DNA from 2 places in the Shewanella sp. 4t3-1-2LB genome. Region 1 is predicted to be linked to the other one. Evidence: predicted binding sites of a transcription regulator. Region 1 holds the regulator's gene; the other holds the start of a gene.
The links. Region 1 encodes FliA, which starts transcription of late flagellar genes. Its sites were predicted from a motif close to CTAAAGNTNNNNNNNNNNNNGCCGATA; they were not measured.
Positions count from the first base shown of each region.

Region 2: pomA (flagellar motor protein PomA) is a predicted target of FliA. The motif match lies at 2,266-2,292, and genes of this name have one in related genera.

Region 1 is NZ_JAFNJD010000046.1:14,552-27,550, forward strand. Features, by position in the region: gene J3L11_RS15360 (chemotaxis protein CheW) at 1-358, opposite strand, end outside; gene J3L11_RS15365 (ParA family protein) at 342-1,133, opposite strand; gene J3L11_RS15370 (hypothetical protein) at 1,175-1,663, opposite strand; gene J3L11_RS15375 (chemotaxis response regulator protein-glutamate methylesterase) at 1,656-2,774, opposite strand; gene J3L11_RS15380 (chemotaxis protein CheA) at 2,794-5,112, opposite strand; gene J3L11_RS15385 (protein phosphatase CheZ) at 5,128-5,865, opposite strand; gene cheY (chemotaxis response regulator CheY) at 5,879-6,262, opposite strand; gene J3L11_RS15395 (RNA polymerase sigma factor FliA) at 6,308-7,027, opposite strand; gene J3L11_RS15400 (MinD/ParA family protein) at 7,020-7,901, opposite strand; gene flhF (flagellar biosynthesis protein FlhF) at 7,909-9,294, opposite strand; gene flhA (flagellar biosynthesis protein FlhA) at 9,307-11,406, opposite strand; gene flhB (flagellar biosynthesis protein FlhB) at 11,465-12,601, opposite strand; gene fliR (flagellar biosynthetic protein FliR) at 12,601-12,999, opposite strand, start outside.
Region 2 is NZ_JAFNJD010000002.1:92,854-98,698, reverse strand. Features, by position in the region: gene dxs (1-deoxy-D-xylulose-5-phosphate synthase) at 1-906, opposite strand, end outside; gene ispA ((2E,6E)-farnesyl diphosphate synthase) at 930-1,811, opposite strand; gene xseB (exodeoxyribonuclease VII small subunit) at 1,812-2,051, opposite strand; gene pomA (flagellar motor protein PomA) at 2,425-3,192, shown strand; gene J3L11_RS01940 (flagellar motor protein MotB) at 3,196-4,131, shown strand; gene thiI (tRNA uracil 4-sulfurtransferase ThiI) at 4,270-5,724, shown strand.

The DNA.
Region 1 (12,999 bases):
CTTTAGTTGCCATTACCGTCGACACTTGAACTATTTGCGGTGCAATAGTGGTCGCGTCTGCCACGGGTGTTGCTTTAACAGTAGTTACTTTTTCAGCACTTTTAAGCACCACAGGTTGCTCATGGGTGGTCTCTGTGGCAACCGGTGCAACTTGCGCCAGTAAACGTTGTAGCGCTTGTTTATCTATCGCAGGCTTAGTCTCCGCAACTGCTTCCAGTTTATTTATCGGCCTGGCAACTGCCGCTGGTTTAGGTTGTACTGCAGACACCAGTGTTGCAGTAGGACGCTTCTCTGGTTCGGGTTCACTCAATAGAACACTGAAGTAGTCAAAAACAGTTTCGTCAACCGATTTTGGCATGAGCGAACTCTCCCTTCATCAGGAAATCCAACAAACGTTCATAAGCCTGTACCCCGCGAGACTGTGGCGCATAATGACTAGCAGGGAGATGCGCCAAGCTGGCGTCTCGAAATTTAGTATCAACCGGGATGACATCGGGCCAAAGCCGTTCACCATAGACATCGCCGAGAAACTGTAATGCGGCTGATGACGCTTTAGTACGTCGGTCATACATAGTAGGCACAATGGAGTAGCTGTAACGGGTGCGTTTAGAACGTCCCATCAACTCCATCGTTTTTATCATGCGCTCCAGTCCTTTAATGGCCAAAAATTCTGTTTGAACCGGTACAATGATATGTTGACTGGCCGCCAGCGCATTCACCATAAGTACCCCGAGTACTGGTGGGCAATCAACCAAGGCAACATCATAATCAGAATCCAGCAACTGTATAAGATTACGCAGAACCAGGCCCATACCTTCGTGATGGCCAAGAGCACGATCTAAAGTTGCCAACGCCATAGTTGCAGGTAACAGATCTATGCCATCCACTGACGTTGGTACAATATGCTGCTTTACCAAATCTCTGGACAAGTGATCATGGGCCATAAACACATCATAAAGCGAAGCGGGCACCTCTTCGGAATCAATCCCAAGATAGTACCCCAATGACGCATGGGGATCGGTGTCAATCATCAACACGCGTTGACCACCCTTAGCTAACACACCGGCGAGACTGGCCACCGAGGTCGTTTTACCGACACCGCCCTTTTGATTTGCGATGGTCCAGACTCTCACATTTAGCCCCTTTTACCGGAAATAGCAGTTCCAGTTAGCGTTCACTCATCGTTTACATCCCGGGTGGTGACCCGGATACCGCCGTGCGGTAAACGTATTACTTTGACACCATTTTGCAGTTGTTCCACCATGACTGGTGTTTCTGCCACAGACGAAGCCCCTGGAGGTAACTTATCGTTATTAGCAGGCTTGTTCACAGGCTTTGCTTCCAGTGCCTGGGTATGCTGCTTGAGGCGTTCATCATCCAGTGATTGCTGCAGCGACTTCTTTCCTTCCTGCACAGGTTTTACCACGTCCAGTAGCGACGCGGTTTGCTCGGGATGCTTTACCATCCAGTCAGCAATTTGCCCAGCCTGTTCATCCGGCACCATCAAGACCACTTGCGATGCCCGAAGCTGTTCGGTTTTTTGCTGCAACAACTGATTTTTTATATGCAACTGCCAACTGACAGCCGCAAGAATGACTACCGCCAACGACAACAGGAATAGCGCTAACAAATACCCTGTTTGCCGATCAGCCCTATCAACCACGCCCGGACTCCCGCAATATAGCGTCCGCCATGTTATCTAGCGAAATCGACTGGCTGGATAAGCCAGCCACTGTCACGGCCTGAGGCATACCGTAGACAACACATGAGGCTTCATCTTGCGCCCAGATAATGGAGCCGGCACTTTTTAACAAGCGCGCACCCTCGCGACCATCGGCGCCCATGCCGGTTAATACCACCGCCAATACATCGCCGCCATAGGCTTTGGCTGCTGAGGCAAAGGTGATATCGACTGACGGCTTATAATTCATTTCAGGCGTACCGCTGACGATTTTAATACGGCCACTGGTTCCTGCACGCTCTACCATCATCTGCATACCGCCCGGGGCTAAATAGGCACAGCCTGGTCGCATGGCGTCGCCGTTACTGGCTTCTTTTACCTCAATCTGGCACAAGCTATTCAGTCGGGCTGCAAATGCTGGCGTAAACGCGGCAGGCATGTGCTGGATTAGCACGATAGGATGCGGGTAATCTGCCGGGAAACGGGTCAGAATACGCTGCAACGCTACCGGTCCGCCGGTAGAGGTTCCTATCACCAACAATTTGTATTGCTTGCCACTGGCCCTGGCTGGTGCGGCACTTCGGCCAACACTACGCTCCAAGGGTTTTACAGGTTCTTCTTCACGTAATGGCCGTGACACATGACTATCGACAGATGGTCGAGTCGTCAGTGGTCGACTCACCGGGCGAAATACCCGACGACGGCCTAGTGCTTTCACTCTTTGCTGTAATAACTCAATCGCGGCTTCTTTATTTGTCGCAATATCCTCAAACCGCTTTGGCAGAAAGTCGAGCGCACCTGCGTCCAGTGCATCCAACGTCGCTTTAGCACCTTCGTGAGTCAAAGAGGAAAACATCAGGATAGGTGTTGGCGTGCTTTCCATTATTTTACGAACAGCAGTGATCCCATCCATCACAGGCATTTCGATATCCATGGTGATGACGTTTGGTTTGAGTTCAGCGGCCATACGTACCGCTTCCAACCCATTTGTCGCCATACCGACCACTTCCAGCTCTGAGTCCTGATTTACAATTTCACTCACGCGCCGACGAAAAAAACCAGAGTCGTCAACGACCAACACTTTAATAGCCATTCAAATCCTTATTTACGGTTTAGCGTCTTGATCGGGAGGCGTAATGCTTGAGAAGTCCCGGAACATCAAGAATAAGCGCAATCCCCCCATCCGAAGTAATAGTGGCTCCGGCCATGCCCGGCGTTCCATGCAACAAGGCGCCCAAAGGTTTAATCACCACTTCTTCTTGACCAATCAATGCGTCAACCACAAAACCTATCTGTTTCATTCCTAGCTGCACAATAACCACGTGCCCCAGGCGTTTTTCTCCACTTTTGAAACTGCGGGGATGACGATTGAGCCATTGTTCGAGATAGAACAGCGGTATTGCCTTCTCCCGCACAATAACGGTCAGTTGTCCATCAACAACGTTAGTCTTGCCAAGATCCAGATGGAAAATCTCATTGACACTGGACAACGGCAAGGCAAAGACCTGTTTGGCCACTTCCACCATCAACGTTGGCATGATCGCCAAGGTCAGTGGCACTTTGATTTCCAGCCGAGTTCCCTTACCTTTAGCAGAATCAATGTGCACCGAACCGTTTAGCTGAGTAATGCGGGTTTTCACCACATCCATACCAACGCCACGGCCAGAAATGTCTGAAATTTCGGTCTTAGTAGAAAAACCTGGGGCAAAAATCAGATTATAGGCGTCCTGATCTGACATCCTGGCGGCGGTATCTTCATCCAGCACACCGCGTTTAATCGCAATGGCTTTAAGCTTTTCAGGATCCATACCTGCGCCATCATCTTCTATTTTCAGAAGAATATGGTCACCTTCCTGACTTGCCGATAGGGTTATGATGCCCGTCCGAGATTTACCGATAGATTCACGCACATCGGGCATTTCAATGCCATGATCCACAGAGTTACGTACTAAATGCACTAATGGATCTGCTAGTGCCTCAACCAAATTCTTATCTAAGTCGGTTTCTTCGCCGACCATGCGCAATTCAATGTCTTTATTGAGACTGCGGGCGAGATCGCGCACCACTCTAGGGAAACGGCCAAAGACTTTCTTGATTGGCTGCATACGGGTTTTCATCACCGCGCCCTGCAGATCAGAAGTCACCAAATCCAAGTTAGCCAACGCCTTGCTCATTGCCTCATCTTCGCGGGAAATGCCAAGACTCACCAACCGGTTACGCACCAGTACCAGTTCACCCACCATGTTCATGATCTGGTCCAAACGTGCAGTATCGACACGCACGGTAGTCTCTGCCTGAGGGGCACTACTCGCCGCTGGGGCGACAGCCTTACTGGCAGTTTCTTTGGCCGGAGCCGGAACTTTAGGTTCGGATGGCGCTGCGGCTTTCACCGCTTTAGGCGCGTCTGCTGCTTTGGGTGTTGCAACGGCTTTAGGCGTTGCAGCGGCTTTGGATGTTGGAACGTTAGCGGCTGGTGCAGCTTGAGGAGTTACCTTTGCGGCAGGAGCTTGTGTCGCGGCAGTATCTTCAGCTTCAAGGCCAGGCGCTTTACCTTTACCATGTAGCTGATCCAGCAAAGCTTCAAATTCATCTTCAGAAATTTCATCCGAGTCAACTGTGTGCCCGGCCGTTTCAGCCGCTACAGGTTTAGCATCGGGATTGACTGAAAATTTGCCCTTGCCGTGCAGATCGTCCAACAACGCTTCAAACTCGTCATCACTGATGTCGTCGCTGTCACTAGCCGCCGGCGCTTTCGCATCTGAGCCTGAAGCACCGGTTGCAGAGGGGCCTTTGCCTTTACCATGCAAGGCATCAAGCAAGGCTTCAAATTCTGATTCTTCAATATCATCGATGCTGCCGTTAGCCGCTGGCGCTTCAGCCGCTGTAGGTTCTGTCGATGGCGTTGCTGCGACAGATTCAAGCATCTCATCAAACAGCGCATCAGCGCTATCAGTCGTTTCCTCTATGGCAGTCTCAGTTGCAGTATCTTCAGCAGCTTCTTCTGTCGACTCAAGGCTATTACTGGATTCTGAAGGCAATGGGGCACCAGAACTCAGCAGTTTCAGATTGGCCAGCAGCTGCGGATCTGCTGGTTGCTGTTCTTCACCTGCTTGAGTCTGGCTAAACATCACATTGATGGCATCCAACGCCTGTAGGATGATATCCATCAGTTCGGCGCTGACACTGCGTTTACCGGTACGCAATAAATCGAAGGTGTTTTCTGCCTCGTGGCAAACATCCACCATGGGCGCAAGTCCCAGGAACCCGGCCCCACCTTTCACGGTATGAAAACCGCGGAAAATGGCATTCAACAGGTCGGTATCTCCTGGATTATTTTCTAACTGCACCAGCTGCTCCTGCAGCAGCTCCAAAATCTCTCCGGCTTCGATTAAAAAATCCTGCAGGATCTCTTCATCAACATCAAAGGCCATCAATATGACTCCTCATCAGAATCCCAGACTAGAGAGCAAATCGTCTACTTCATCCTGTCCGGTAACCACGTCCTGACGTGATCCAGCATTATGAATAGGTCCTTCAGCATCAATATTACTTTCACGAATGCTGACTAGACTCTCGTTAGGTTGTGCCCCAAACATGGTCAATAGTGATACAAGATTGCTTTCTACTTCTTTTACTAAATCAATCACCCGGCGGATCATCTGCCCAGTCAGATCCTGGAAATCCTGAGCTAACAGTATTTGGTTGAGCAGTTCGTGCAGTCGTCCAGAGTCAGCCTCAGTCTGCACCATAAAGTGCTGCACATCGTGACACAGGGTTTTGAACTCATCGAGTGACAGATTCCGACGCATCAGTCTGTCCCACGTGGGTTTAATATTAGCAAGGCTAACGCTGAGCGCATCGGACAGTGGCAAACACTCTTCCACGGCATCCATGGTTTTATTGGCCGCCTGTTCTGTCATGTCGATAACAAAACTCAGACGTTCTTTCGCATCTGGGATATCGTTATTCGCCAGTTCCACTAATCGATTATCCAGCTGAAACTCGTTCAATGCATTGTGGAGTTGCCGCGTCAGTTTACCGACTTCAGCAAACAGTTCTTGCTGGATAGGTTGCGATAACTCACGGACCAGTTCATCAGCTTGTTGTTGTTCGCCAGCTGATAGCAGTTCCACTAGGCGCTGAGCCTGTTCGAGCGTAATGAGTCCGGTGTTTTCTGCCTTCATAGCGCCCCCAAGCTCAACCAAGTCGTTCAAAGATTTTGTCCAACTTCTCTTTAAGGGTTGCGGCGGTGAAAGGTTTAACAACATAACCATTCACTCCGGCCTGGGCGGCAGCGATAATCTGCTCACGCTTAGCTTCCGCGGTAACCATCAACACCGGAATATTCTTAAGATTTTCATCCGCGCGAATTGCTCTTAGTAGATCAATGCCCTGCATACCCGGCATGTTCCAGTCGGTGACCACAAAATCAAAATCACCTTTCTGCAGCATTGGCAGCGCAGTAGACCCGTCATCGGCTTCTTGGGTGTTATTAAACCCAAGATCCCGTAACAGGTTTTTGATAATCCTTCGCATCGTTGAAAAATCATCAACAATGAGAATCTTCATGTTTTTATCCAAAGTTTCCTCCGCAGAGCTGAATTTTAAAACCGCTCAAAAAACCGTTTAGTTCTGTGTCCAATGCCTGAGTTTTGCTTTAAGCCTGAGCATTGCCTGACTGTGGATCTGACTAACTCTAGACTCACTAACATCTAGAATGGCACCGATTTCTTTTAAATTGAGCGCTTCATCATAATAAAGCGACAGAACCAGCGCATCTCTTTCCGGCAAAAGCTTAATCGCGTCTGCCAATGCTTCTCGAAACTGATCGTTTACCAGCGTGTCATAAGTATCGTTCGCTGCCATTTCATCGGCAAAAAGCGCATCTGGAGCTCCGCCAAGATCCTCGATTCCTATTATTTTACCAGCAGATACGTCACTTAGTATGTGATGATATTCATCAAGTGACATTTCCAACCGTTGAGCGATCTCAACATCTCTAGCATCCCGGCCCAACTCCTGTTCCAGTTCATCAATCACTTGAGCAATTCTACGTTGATTACGATGAACGGAACGGGGCAACCAGTCGCCACGGCGGATCTCATCGATCATCGCTCCGCGAATACGAATACCGGCAAACGTTTCAAATTTGGCACCTTTGCTGCCATCAAATTTGGAGGCGGCTTCCAGCAGGCCCATCATCCCGGCTTGTAGCAGATCATCCAGCTGTACCGATGCAGGTAAACGCGCCAGTAAATGGTGGGCGATTCGTTTCACCAGCGACGCATACTGGTCAACGATCAAGCTTTTATCGTTAAACCCGGTATACGCGGCCATTTTATTCACTGGCACCTTCCTCCTGATATTCAGGCTTTTGCACCAACCGCTCGACAAAGAACTCCAGATGACCACCGGGCTGTTGCGGTACAGGCCAGCTAATCACTTTGTTTGCCAGCCCTTGGTAAGCAATGCTCGCTGGCGATTTAGGAAAGGCTTCTACGATGAGTTTCTGCTTACGCACCGACTTACGCAGATTTTCATCAAAAGGTATGGTGGCAACCAATTCTAGCGCAACATCGAGGAAACGATCGGTCACTTTGCTCAGTTTAGCAAATAACTCCATGCCTTCCCGCAAACTGCGCACCATGTTGGCTACAATTTTAAAGCGAAAGACGCCGTGTTCCCGACTCAGAATCTTGATCAGCGCATAGGCATCAGTGATGGATGTTGGCTCGTCACAGACCACCACCAACACATCCTGTGAGGCCCGAGAAAAACTCAGCACCATGTCAGAAATACCGGCAGCAGTGTCAACGATTAGCACATCAAACTGCGTTTTCATTTCACTGAAGGCTCGGATCAGTCCGGCATGCTGCGCGGGGCTCAATTCAACCATTGACTGAGTACCGGAGGTAGCGGGAATAATCCCAATACCTTTGGGTCCACGGACGATGATGTCATCCAGTTCAGCTTCTCCAGACAATACATGTGACAAGTTGCGTTCGGCCCGCAATCCGAGCATTACATCGACATTTGCCAATCCCAAGTCAGCATCCAATACCATTACCCGCTTGCCTTTCTCTGCGAGCGCCACGGCGGTATTGATAGCAACGCTGGTCTTGCCTACGCCACCCTTGCCGCCGGTAACGGCAATTACTTTCACTTTTTCGTTTTGTTGTTGATTTATCATTCGTAAACCACTCGCTTGATCCTGGGTCATAGCTTTACTACTCAAATGCATAGGTCATTTCATTTGACCTGACTTCAGGGTTGAATTCTGTCGTTTCGGTTTTGTTTAATACGGCCAGCGCCTGTTTGGCTAATCCTAATGTATCAGCCACCCGCATATCTTCGGGCACCCGCTGACCATCCGTGGTGTAACTCAATGATAAACCACTTTGGATTAATACACTTAGTGCTGCTCCTAAAGAAACTGATTCATCCAGTTTGGTTAATATAGCGCCTGCCAGTGGAATACGCTTGAACTGGTTGATGGCCTCTTCCAGAACGCGCCGCTGCCCTGTGGCTGACAGCACCAAAAAACTGCGGATAGGTAGACGGCTGTTGGCGGTAAGGCTATCCAGCTGCTGGCATAAACGCATGTCTCGCTGCCCCATTCCAGCGGTGTCAATTAATACCAGTTTACGATTACGGAACTGGTAGACAATCTGTTCCAACTCATTGAGATCTTGGGCTTGCTTCACCGGACATCCCATTATCTTGCCATAAGTTGCCAATTGCTCAAAGGCTCCAATGCGATAATGATCGGTAGTGATCAATACCACCGAATCTGGACCATGGTGAGCCACGAATCTGGCAGCAATTTTCGCCAGCGTTGTCGTTTTACCGACCCCCGTGGGTCCCACTAAGGCGACAATGCCGCCCTGGCGCACGATATCGTCACCTTGATTGCTCAGCAGATTAGCCAGTGACTGTGGTAATGCCTTAACCAAATCCGCAGGCGCATAATGCTGTGACAACCCGGCCAATTTGGCCGCGACTTGCGGCGCAAACTCTGCCTCTAAAAGCTTACGTTCCAACATGGCACCAACCGGATCATGACGATTTTTATGATCCATCATCAACTCATTGAGCTGGTGCGTTAACAAACTGCGTAAAGAAGATAACTCCTGACGCATAGAATCCAGTTCGAGTTGCTGTTTTGCGTTACCATTTTTGCCATTGAGTGTAGACGTTGGCGTCATATCTTGCAGATTTTGTCTTGGTTTAGCGGTGCCAGTTTCACCGTTCAAACCTCGCGCCCATGCTGGCAGCTCATTATCTCTGGCGGCAGCTGGCTGTTTAGACAATTGCTGAGTGAGACGATTATGCTGCCGCTCAAGCAATGCTTGTAATGAATCTGCGGCTGCGGCAGGCTTGGCTTTAGTTTCGCTGCGGACATGGCCGAGTGACACTTTGTCTTCACTCAAATCACTAAATACCGGCGTTTGTGGAACATTAGCCTGCGGTTCGTCGTAGTCCACAGCCGCCACAATCTCAATGCCACCGGTGACTTTCTTGTTCGACATAATCACCGCATCAGCCCCGAGGGTATCTTTGACTTGCGCCAGTGCAGCACGCATATCTTTGGCAAAAAAGCGTTTTATTTTCACTCTCTGTTACTCCTACTGGCCCACAGCGGAAACGATACGGATTTGCTTTTCGTCTGGCACTTCCTGATATGAGATCACCCGAAGATTAGGAATCGTGTGCTTGACGAAACGAGACAAGGTGGCGCGCAGCATACCCGATGTCAGCAAAATGGCGGGTTGTCCAACCATTTCCTGCTTCTGCGCTGCGCTGGCGAGGGACTTTTGCATCCGTTCCGCCAGACCGGGTTCGATATTCGGACCATCGCCGCCTGTCGCTTGCATTGACTGATGCAACATCTGTTCCAATTCTGGTGCCAAAGTAATGACAGGGATCTCCGCCTCAGGGCCTGCGATTTCCTGCACAATCATCCGCTTAAGCGCAATGCGCACCGCAGCGGTAAGTACTTCGGTGTCGTTGCTCTTCGGTCCATACTCCAGCAATGTCTGGACGATGGTGCGGAGATCGCGAATAGAAACCCCTTCATTAAGCAGATTCTGCATAACTTTAACCACGTTACCCAGCGACATAATGTCAGGCACAAAACCATCCACCAGTTTCGGGGCGCGTTTGGCCAACATATCCAGCAGCTGCTGTACCTCTTCGTAGCCAAGCAACTTGGCGGCATTATTGGTCAGCAACTGGCTCAAGTGTGTGGCAATCACCGTTGAGGTATCCACCACGGTATAACCGAGGGTCTGAGCATGTTCACGCAGCTCAGGCGTAATCCACACGGCATCCAGACCAAACGCTGGATCTTTGGTTTCAACACCGTCGAGTTTGCCAAATACCTGACCTGGATTGATGGCCAATTCACAATCGTGGCGCACTTCAGCCTCACCACACGCGACCCCCATCAGCGAGATCCGATAGGCGCTGGGAGACAAATCCAGATTATCGCGAATATGCACAGCCGGGACTAAAAAGCCCAATTCCTGTGACAGTTTCTTACGAACCCCTTTAATACGACTGAGTAATTCACCGCCTTGCCCTTTATCCACCAACGGGATCAAACGGTATCCGACTTCCAAACCGATGGTATCCACCGGCCGCACATCGTCCCAGCTGAGTTCTTTAGGTTCAGTAAGATTCTTTTCTGTTGGGCCTTTTTTAGCCAGTTCCAGTGCCTGCTGTTTGTTCTTTTCATTGCGTCTAAAGATAAAAAACGCGCCGGTAGATGCCAGCAGCGCAAAACTCAAGAATGCCAAATGTGGCATCCCGGGGACAATCCCCATCACAAACAAGACAGCAGCAGCGATGATGAGTGACTTGGGATTGTCAAACATCTGCTGTACGACTTGTTGCCCCATGTCGCCAGACTCGTTCTGACGGGTCACCATTAGCGCCGCGGCAATGGACAGCAGCAAACCAGGGATCTGAGCAACCAGACCATCACCGATAGTCAACAAGGTATAGATTTCTACTGCCTGAGAAAACCCCAAGCCATGCTGCACCATACCAATGATGAAGCCGCCCACGATGTTGATACAGAGAATTAAAATACCAGCGATGGCATCGCCTTTGACAAATTTCGAGGCACCGTCCATGGAACCATAGAAGTCAGCTTCGCTGGTCACTTCGGCCCGGCGCAAGCGCGCTTGATCCTGATTAATAATGCCAGCATTCAGATCGGCGTCGATTGCCATCTGCTTTCCTGGCATGGCATCTAATGTAAAGCGGGCGCTTACTTCTGAGATACGACCAGCACCTTTCGTCACAACTGCAAAGTTAATGATGATCAGGATTAAAAAAACCACCAGCCCCACTGCGTAGTTACCACCAATAACCACTGAGCCGAAGGCCTCAATCACTTTACCCGCAGCATCAGGACCATTGTGGCCTTCCAGTAACACAACACGGGTAGATGCCACGTTCAGCGCCAAGCGCAGCAAGGTGGCAACCAACAGCACCGTAGGGAACGCCGCAAAATCCAGTGGTCGACTCGTGTACACCGCAACCAGCAAGACCACTAATGCCAGCGCAATATTGAAGGAAAACAGAATATCCAGCAAAAATGCCGGCATCGGCAACACAATCATCGCCAGTGTCGCCAAGACAAGTAGCGGGGTACCAATGCCTTTCAACGATGTGGGCTTAACCTGACGTAACTGTCCGAACGTTGCTCTTACATCCATCTTTCAGCCTGAGTTTTGACACTTTGTCTGGTGTAGGCAAAATCCAGGCCAACCAACGTCAATACTGCTTAAACTCTTCGGGGATCGGTTGACTAAGCGGCAAAGGGGTAGGCTTTCGACCCCGGCCTTTCTGATACTGCCGCAGCTGATAAACATAGGCCAGCACTTGCGCCACGGCGGTAAACAGGCCATCAGGGATCTGTTGTTCCAGTTTGGTGGTGTGGTAAATAGCGCGGGCCAGCAACGGTGCGGCCACGATGGGAACATTATATTCGCGAGCAATCTCGCGAATTTTAAAAGCGATGTCATCAGCGCCTTTAGCAACCAAATAAGGTGCCGGCGATTTTTTGGCATCATATTTCAGTGCTACCGCAAAATGCTCAGGATTGACCACTATCACATCAGCCTTGGGGACCTCTGCCATCATCCGCCGCTGTGCCATTTCTCGCTGTAACTGCCGAATACGCCCTTTAACTTCGGGTTTACCTTCAGTGTCCTTGTACTCATCTTTGACTTCCTGTTTGGTCATCCTCAACTGTTTGTTGTGATTCCAAATCTGGTATGGCACATCGATGACGACAATTAACAGTGTTGAGGCACACAATAAGATAAACAACCAAATCAGCAACTTGAGTGCATGACCTACATTACCGGGCAGATTGTCTTGTGACAGATTGAGAATATCGGGGAAGTAGTAGGTCAGCAAAAAATAGCCTGAGAGGGCTACCACCGAGAATTTGGCAATTCCCTTGGTAAGTTCCACCACGGCCTGAATACCGAACATGCGTTTTAGGCCGTTCACCGGGTTCATTTTAGTGCCTTTAGGCATAATCGCTTCGGTGGAAAAAGTAATTCCCCCCAACACAATGTTGCCAATAAATGCCACAGCACCAAGCATCAGAATAAAGCCAAGCACGGGCCAGCCTAACTCGCTTATCACCGTCTGCCACACAGTAAACATGCTGTTAGTATCAAAAATCTGTGACCGGTCCATGGTGTAGACTTTGGTCATCATTTCCATCAGGCTTTTAGCTAGACTAGGACCAATCACCATGAGGCCGATGGCTGCTGCCAACAGCACCGCAGAGGTACCCAATTCACGCGAACGCGCGACCTGTCCTTTTTCTCTTGCCTGCTCCAGTCGCCTCGACGTCGCTTGTTCGGTCTTTTCTTGACCATCCTGATTTTCCGCCATCAGGGACCTCCATCAAGCTTGCATTGCAACTGAGCAATATCACACAACAATACCTGCGCGTCATGCCAGACATCATCGAAATGTGCCATCACAGGCCCCAACGTCAGCCACAATATCAGCAAGCCGCCAATCATAGTGACGGGAAAGCCAATAGAGAAGATATTCAATTGCGGTGAAGCACGCGTCATCACACCAAAAGCCAGATTCACCGTCAGCAGGGCCACAATGGCTGAAACGGACATAGTTAGCGCCGCGCCAAACATATAGCTGCCCCACTCTGCCAAGCTGCGATAACTGGCAATACTAATACCGTGAATAGATACGGGGATGGTATTAAAACTGGCAACGAGCATGCGGATCAGTACCAAGTGACCATCAACGCTGAGGAAAATCAGTGT
Region 2 (5,845 bases), on a different contig from region 1:
TGGCACTGCATGCCAACCGATAGGATCTTTCTCGGCCGGTTCATACCCCTTGCCTTTTTTGGTCATGATGTGCAGTAACTGCGGACCACTGAGATTACGCATATTGCGCAACGTTTCTACCAGTGCATTGACATCATGGCCATCAATGGGGCCGATGTAATTGAAACCGAGCTCTTCAAACAAAGTGCCAGGAACCATCATACCTTTCAGATGTTCTTCAGTACGCCGCGCCATCTCTTTGATGACGGGCATACCTTGCAGCACTTTTTTGCTACCTTCACGAATACTGGAGTAGAAGCGGCCAGACATTAATTGCGCCAGATGCTTGTTGAGTGCTCCTACGTTTTCCGAGATAGACATCTCGTTATCGTTGAGCACCACTAGCATATCTTTATGCAAATCACCGGCATGATTCATGGCTTCGAACACCATACCACCGGTCATGGCACCGTCGCCTATCACTGCCACTACCCGGCGGCCAGCTTGCTCTTTATCAGCCGCGATAGCCATTGCCAGTGTTGCTGAAATCGATGTGCTGGAATGGCCAACACTGAAGGTGTCATAGTCGCTTTCACCGCGCCAAGGAAATGGATGCAGGCCACCTTTCTGACGAATGGTGTGCATTTGATCCCGACGTCCTGTGAGGATTTTATGTGGATACGCCTGGTGACCGACATCCCACACCAACCGGTCAAACGGGGTGTTGTACACATAATGCAGTGCTACGGTCAACTCTACAGTACCCAGTCCAGAAGCAAAATGACCACTGGACTGCCCTACAGATTGCAGCAAAAAAGCCCTGAGTTCGTCGGCTAGTTGCGGCAACAAGGCCTGTGGCAACTGGCGCAACTCTTCGGGTGTATTGGCCTGTGCCAATACCGGAAATTGAGTGATATCCAGACTCATAGGGAGCTACTTTGTCTCTAGTTTTATACTCGCCGCTCAATAATATAGCGCGCGAATTCAGCAATTAGTCGGCTATTGTAGGGCAAATTGCCTATGGCCGATAGTGCCTCTTGCAGCAGTTTCTCGGCGGTGGCTTTTGCCCCTTCCAGTCCCAGTAATCTGGGGTAAGTGCTTTTATTGGCGCGAGTATCGGAGCCTTGAGGTTTGCCTAACTCTTCTGTGCTGCCGATGATATCCAGAATATCGTCCTGCACTTGAAATGCCAGGCCAATGGCATCGGCATAAATCATTAACTGGCGTTTTTCGGTATCGGCAATATCAGCGGCAATAACCGCTAACTCTACTGCACAACTGATGAGCGCCCCAGTTTTTAACCGATGCAACCGAGTCAACTCGGCAAGTGGTATCTCATGATCGGTTGCCGCCAGATCCAAGGCTTGACCGCCACACATACCAAGATAGCCAGAGGCTTTGGCTAGCACCTGCACCATCTGCAACTGCTGTGATGCGTTAAACCCTGAATCGTTTCGACTTATCAGCTCAAATGCCAGCGTTTGTAAAGCATCGCCGGCCAGAATCGCTGTCGCTTCATTAAAGGCAACGTGAACAGTAGGTTGACCTCGGCGCAATTCATCATTATCCATGGCGGGTAAATCGTCATGGATCAGTGAATAGGCATGAATGCACTCAATTGCTGCCGCGCAGTCATCAAGTTGTTCGGCTTTGAGCCCGAGCATTTCGCCCACTGAATATACTAAAAATGGCCGAACCCGTTTGCCTCCCAACAGTACACCATAGCGCATGGCAGCTTTTAATCGTGGTTCGTTTTCAGGAATGGCGTCGAAAATCGTGCTCAGATGCTGGTTGATCCGTTGCTGGCAGCGATTGATGGCTTCCGTTAGCAATTATTGTTCCTCGACATCAAATGGACTCAGCGGTGCCTGGGGATCATCCGCCAGCAGGATGGCAACTTTCTGTTGCGCCTGTTCCAGTTTACTTTGGCTGCCGCGTACCAGACTGATACCACGTTCAAACTGTTTCAGCGCATCATCCAGAGACACATCACCCTGTTCCAGTTCGGTTACTATTTGCTCTAACTCGGTCAAGGACTCTTCAAAGCTGAGGTTTTCAGGTTTTTTAGCCACGTTGGTTTCCTTGGATTTACACTGCGACAGAGTATACCAGCTATCTGAATCGGGAATCGAGGCTGGGCAGCAAGGGGTTCGGAGCAGGACTGGCGGCAACTGTGTTGGTGCACACGTTATAGCAGCAACCGAAATGGGTCAAATGCAGGCGTTGGTTATTTGCTCAAAAGCACGCTTTGCCATAAAAATATTTTCTTCCGGGGTTAAAATCCCTCTAAACTTGCCTAAGTTTGATCCGATAAACCAAAATAGAAGCCGTTGAAAAGTGTAACATTCCCTTTCTAGGGGAGTATTCTGGCAAAGCCGTGGCCAGTTTCCCGGAAAAAGCATCATCCCGGTGGATGACGCGACTATAGAAAATCGAGGAGCAAGAGTGGATTTAGCAACCCTGATAGGCATTGTTGGCGCGTTTGGTGTGATGTTCTGGGCCATGATCAGTGCCGGCGGCATCTCTATCTACGTTGACGTTCCTTCGGTATTGATTGTTTTCGTGGGCTCCATCTTTGTGGTGATGATGAAGTTCAACTTAAAACAATACTTGGGCGCCATGAAAATTGCTGCCAAAGCCTTTATGTTCAAACTCGATAATCCAGAAGATCTCATAGAACAGTCGGTGACGATGGCGGATGCTGCCCGTAAAGGGGGGTTTCTGGCACTGGAAGAAGCGCAGATTTCTAACTCCTTTATGCAAAAAGCAGTGGATATGCTGGTGGATGGTCACGATGGCGACGTCGTGCGTGAGGCGCTGGAAAAAGACATTGTACTCACCGAAGAACGGCATAAATCAGGCATCGCAATTTTCAAAGCTTTTGGGGATGTCGGACCCGCTATGGGAATGATTGGAACACTCGTTGGCCTAGTGGCGATGCTGTCTAACATGGATGACCCTAAGTCGATTGGCCCGGCAATGGCGGTGGCGTTGTTAACCACCCTTTATGGGTCACTGCTGGCAAACTTGGTGGCGTTACCCATTGCCGACAAACTGGCATTGCGCATGAACGAAGAGATGCTCAACCGTAATCTGATTATGGATGCGGTGCTGGCGATACAGGATGGCCAAAACCCGCGTGTTATCGAGAGCTTTCTGAAAAACTATCTAGCTGAGAAAAAACGCAAGATAGACACAACTGGCGGGGAATAACTGATGGCCAAGCCAAAGTGTCCTGATTGCCCACCACCAGCCCCGCCGTGGTTAGCTACGTTTTCGGATCTGATGTCACTGCTGATGTGCTTCTTCGTATTGCTGCTGTCTTTTTCTGAGATGGACGTGCTTAAGTTCAAGCAGATTGCCGGTTCGATGAAATACGCGTTCGGGGTGCAAAATAAAGTGGAAGTGAAAGATATTCCGAAAGGAACATCGGTCATTGCTTTAGAATTCCGCCCCGGTCGTCCTGATCCGTCACCCATTGAAGTCATTAACCAACAAACCAATGAGATGACTCAGCCAACACTGACCTTCCAAGCGGGCGATGATGAGAGCGCTGGTGGGGTTCAGCAGCAAAAGGGAGAACAGCGCGGCGGGGAATCTTCTGCCACCGCTCAGGAGCAAGCGGAAGATAAGCGCACTCAGAAAAATGATGCGGCGCAGCAGCAGATCAATGAGCAAGTCAAGAAAATGGCGGAGAAGCTCGATAAAGAGATTGTGGATGGTGCTATCGAAATTGAATCACTGGGTCAGCAAATTATCATTCGTATTCGAGAAAAAGGCTCTTTTGCCTCGGGGTCAGGGTTCCTGCAACCACAATTTAAACCGGTGATCCGGGCGATTGGTGAACTGCTGAAGGATGTGCCCGGCATTGTGACCGTTTCCGGTAACACCGACGATATGCAGATCAGCAATGAGCTATATCAGTCGAACTGGGATCTGTCAGCGCAACGGGCGTTAGCCGTAGCGCACGAGCTGATTAGGGTAAAGGGTTTCGACCCCGAACGGATGAAAGTCGTGGGGCTGGCTGATACTAACCCACTGGTGCCCAATGACTCGGTTGAGCATCGTGCCCGTAATCGCAGGGTCGAGATAGCAATAGAGCAGGGCAAAGCCAAACAGTCAGATGAACTTCAGGTCACACCGAATCGCTGATCTGCCACGCACAGTTAACCCTACAAACCGGCATAATGGCCGGTTTGTGTTTTTAACATCCTTACTGTGACTGCCTCCGGCACTTTGCTATAATCCCGCGATTGCTTTTTTGACCACGTTTTATGCTGCGGAAAATCCATGAAGTTTATCGTTAAGCTGTACCCCGAAATCATGATGAAGAGCAAGCCTGTGCGATTGCGCTTCACCAAAATGCTGGAATCCAATATCCGGAATGTCCTAAAGAAAGTTGATGAAAGCGTCACTGTGGTAAAACAGTGGGATCGCATCATGGTGGGAGTACCACAAGATAAACCGGAATTGCTGGACCCTATCGGTGACCGTTTGACCTGTATTCCCGGGATTGCCACGGTGGCGCGGGTGAATGAATATGGGTTCGAGACAGTGCACGATATTTACCTGCACACGCTGAAAGCATTTGGCGATGAGCTAGCGGGAAAGACTTTTTGTGTGCGGGTTAAACGTAGCGGCCACCATGATTTCACCTCTATTGATGTGGAGAAATACGTGGGTGGTGGTCTGAATCAACATACCGAAGCTGCTGGCGTAAAACTGAAAAATCCTGACATTACAGTGAATCTCGAAATCAATAACGACAAGCTGTATTTGGTGGAGAAAAAGGTGCCGGGTCTCGGTGGCTTCCCGATGGCCACTCAGGAGGATGTACTGTCACTGATTTCCGGTGGGTTTGATTCCGGGGTTTCTAGTTTTCAGTTCATCAAAAAAGGTGCCCGTACTCACTACTGTTTCTTCAACCTTGGTGGTGCCCAACACGAGATAGGCGTTAAACAGGTGGCCTATCATTTATGGAAAACTTATGGTGAATCCCATAAGGTAAAATTTGTCACCATCCCATTTGAGTCGGTGGTTGCAGAAATTCTGGAGCGTATCGACCATGGCTTAATGGGCGTTATCCTTAAGCGTTGTATGATGCGTGCGGCGAGTCGGGTTGCGGAGCGCATGGGTGTTCAAGCTTTGGTGACAGGGGAGAGCCTGGGACAGGTGTCGAGCCAGACGTTGACTAATCTTAACGTAATAGATCGTTGTACCGATACCTTGATTTTACGCCCGCTGATCACTATGGATAAGCAAGATATCATCAATGAAAGCCGCAAAATTGGTACCGAGGACTTTGCCAAGTCAATGCCGGAGTACTGTGGGGTGATCTCTCAGCGTCCTACGGTTAAAGCGGTATTAGCGAAAGTGGAAGCCGAAGAACTGAAGTTTTCGCCAGATCTGCTGGATAAAGTGCTGGAGGCTGCCGAAGTTATTGATATCCGGGAGATACCAAAAGCTATGGATACCAAAGTCACCGAAACAGAAACCGTTTCCAGCGTCGCTGCAGAACAGGTGGTACTGGATATTCGTGCGCCAGAAGAAGAGGAACGCCGTCCGCTACAAGTGGCCGGGGCTGAAGTGCAACACATTCCGTTCTTTAAGCTGTCCAGCGCTTTTGCTGAACTCGATAGCAGTAAAACCTATTTGCTGTACTGTGAGCGCGGCGTGATGAGCAAACTGCAGGCGCTGTATCTGCTGGAACAAGGCTATCAAAATGTGAAGGTCTATCGCCCTTAAGCGTTGTTTGATGGCCGCATCCACGGATGTGGCCCGTTATAATTTCCCACCATAATTAACCGCTTATACTCAGTTGCGGTGTCTATATAGCACCGCACTATCTTTGTGCAGCTTACCGTTT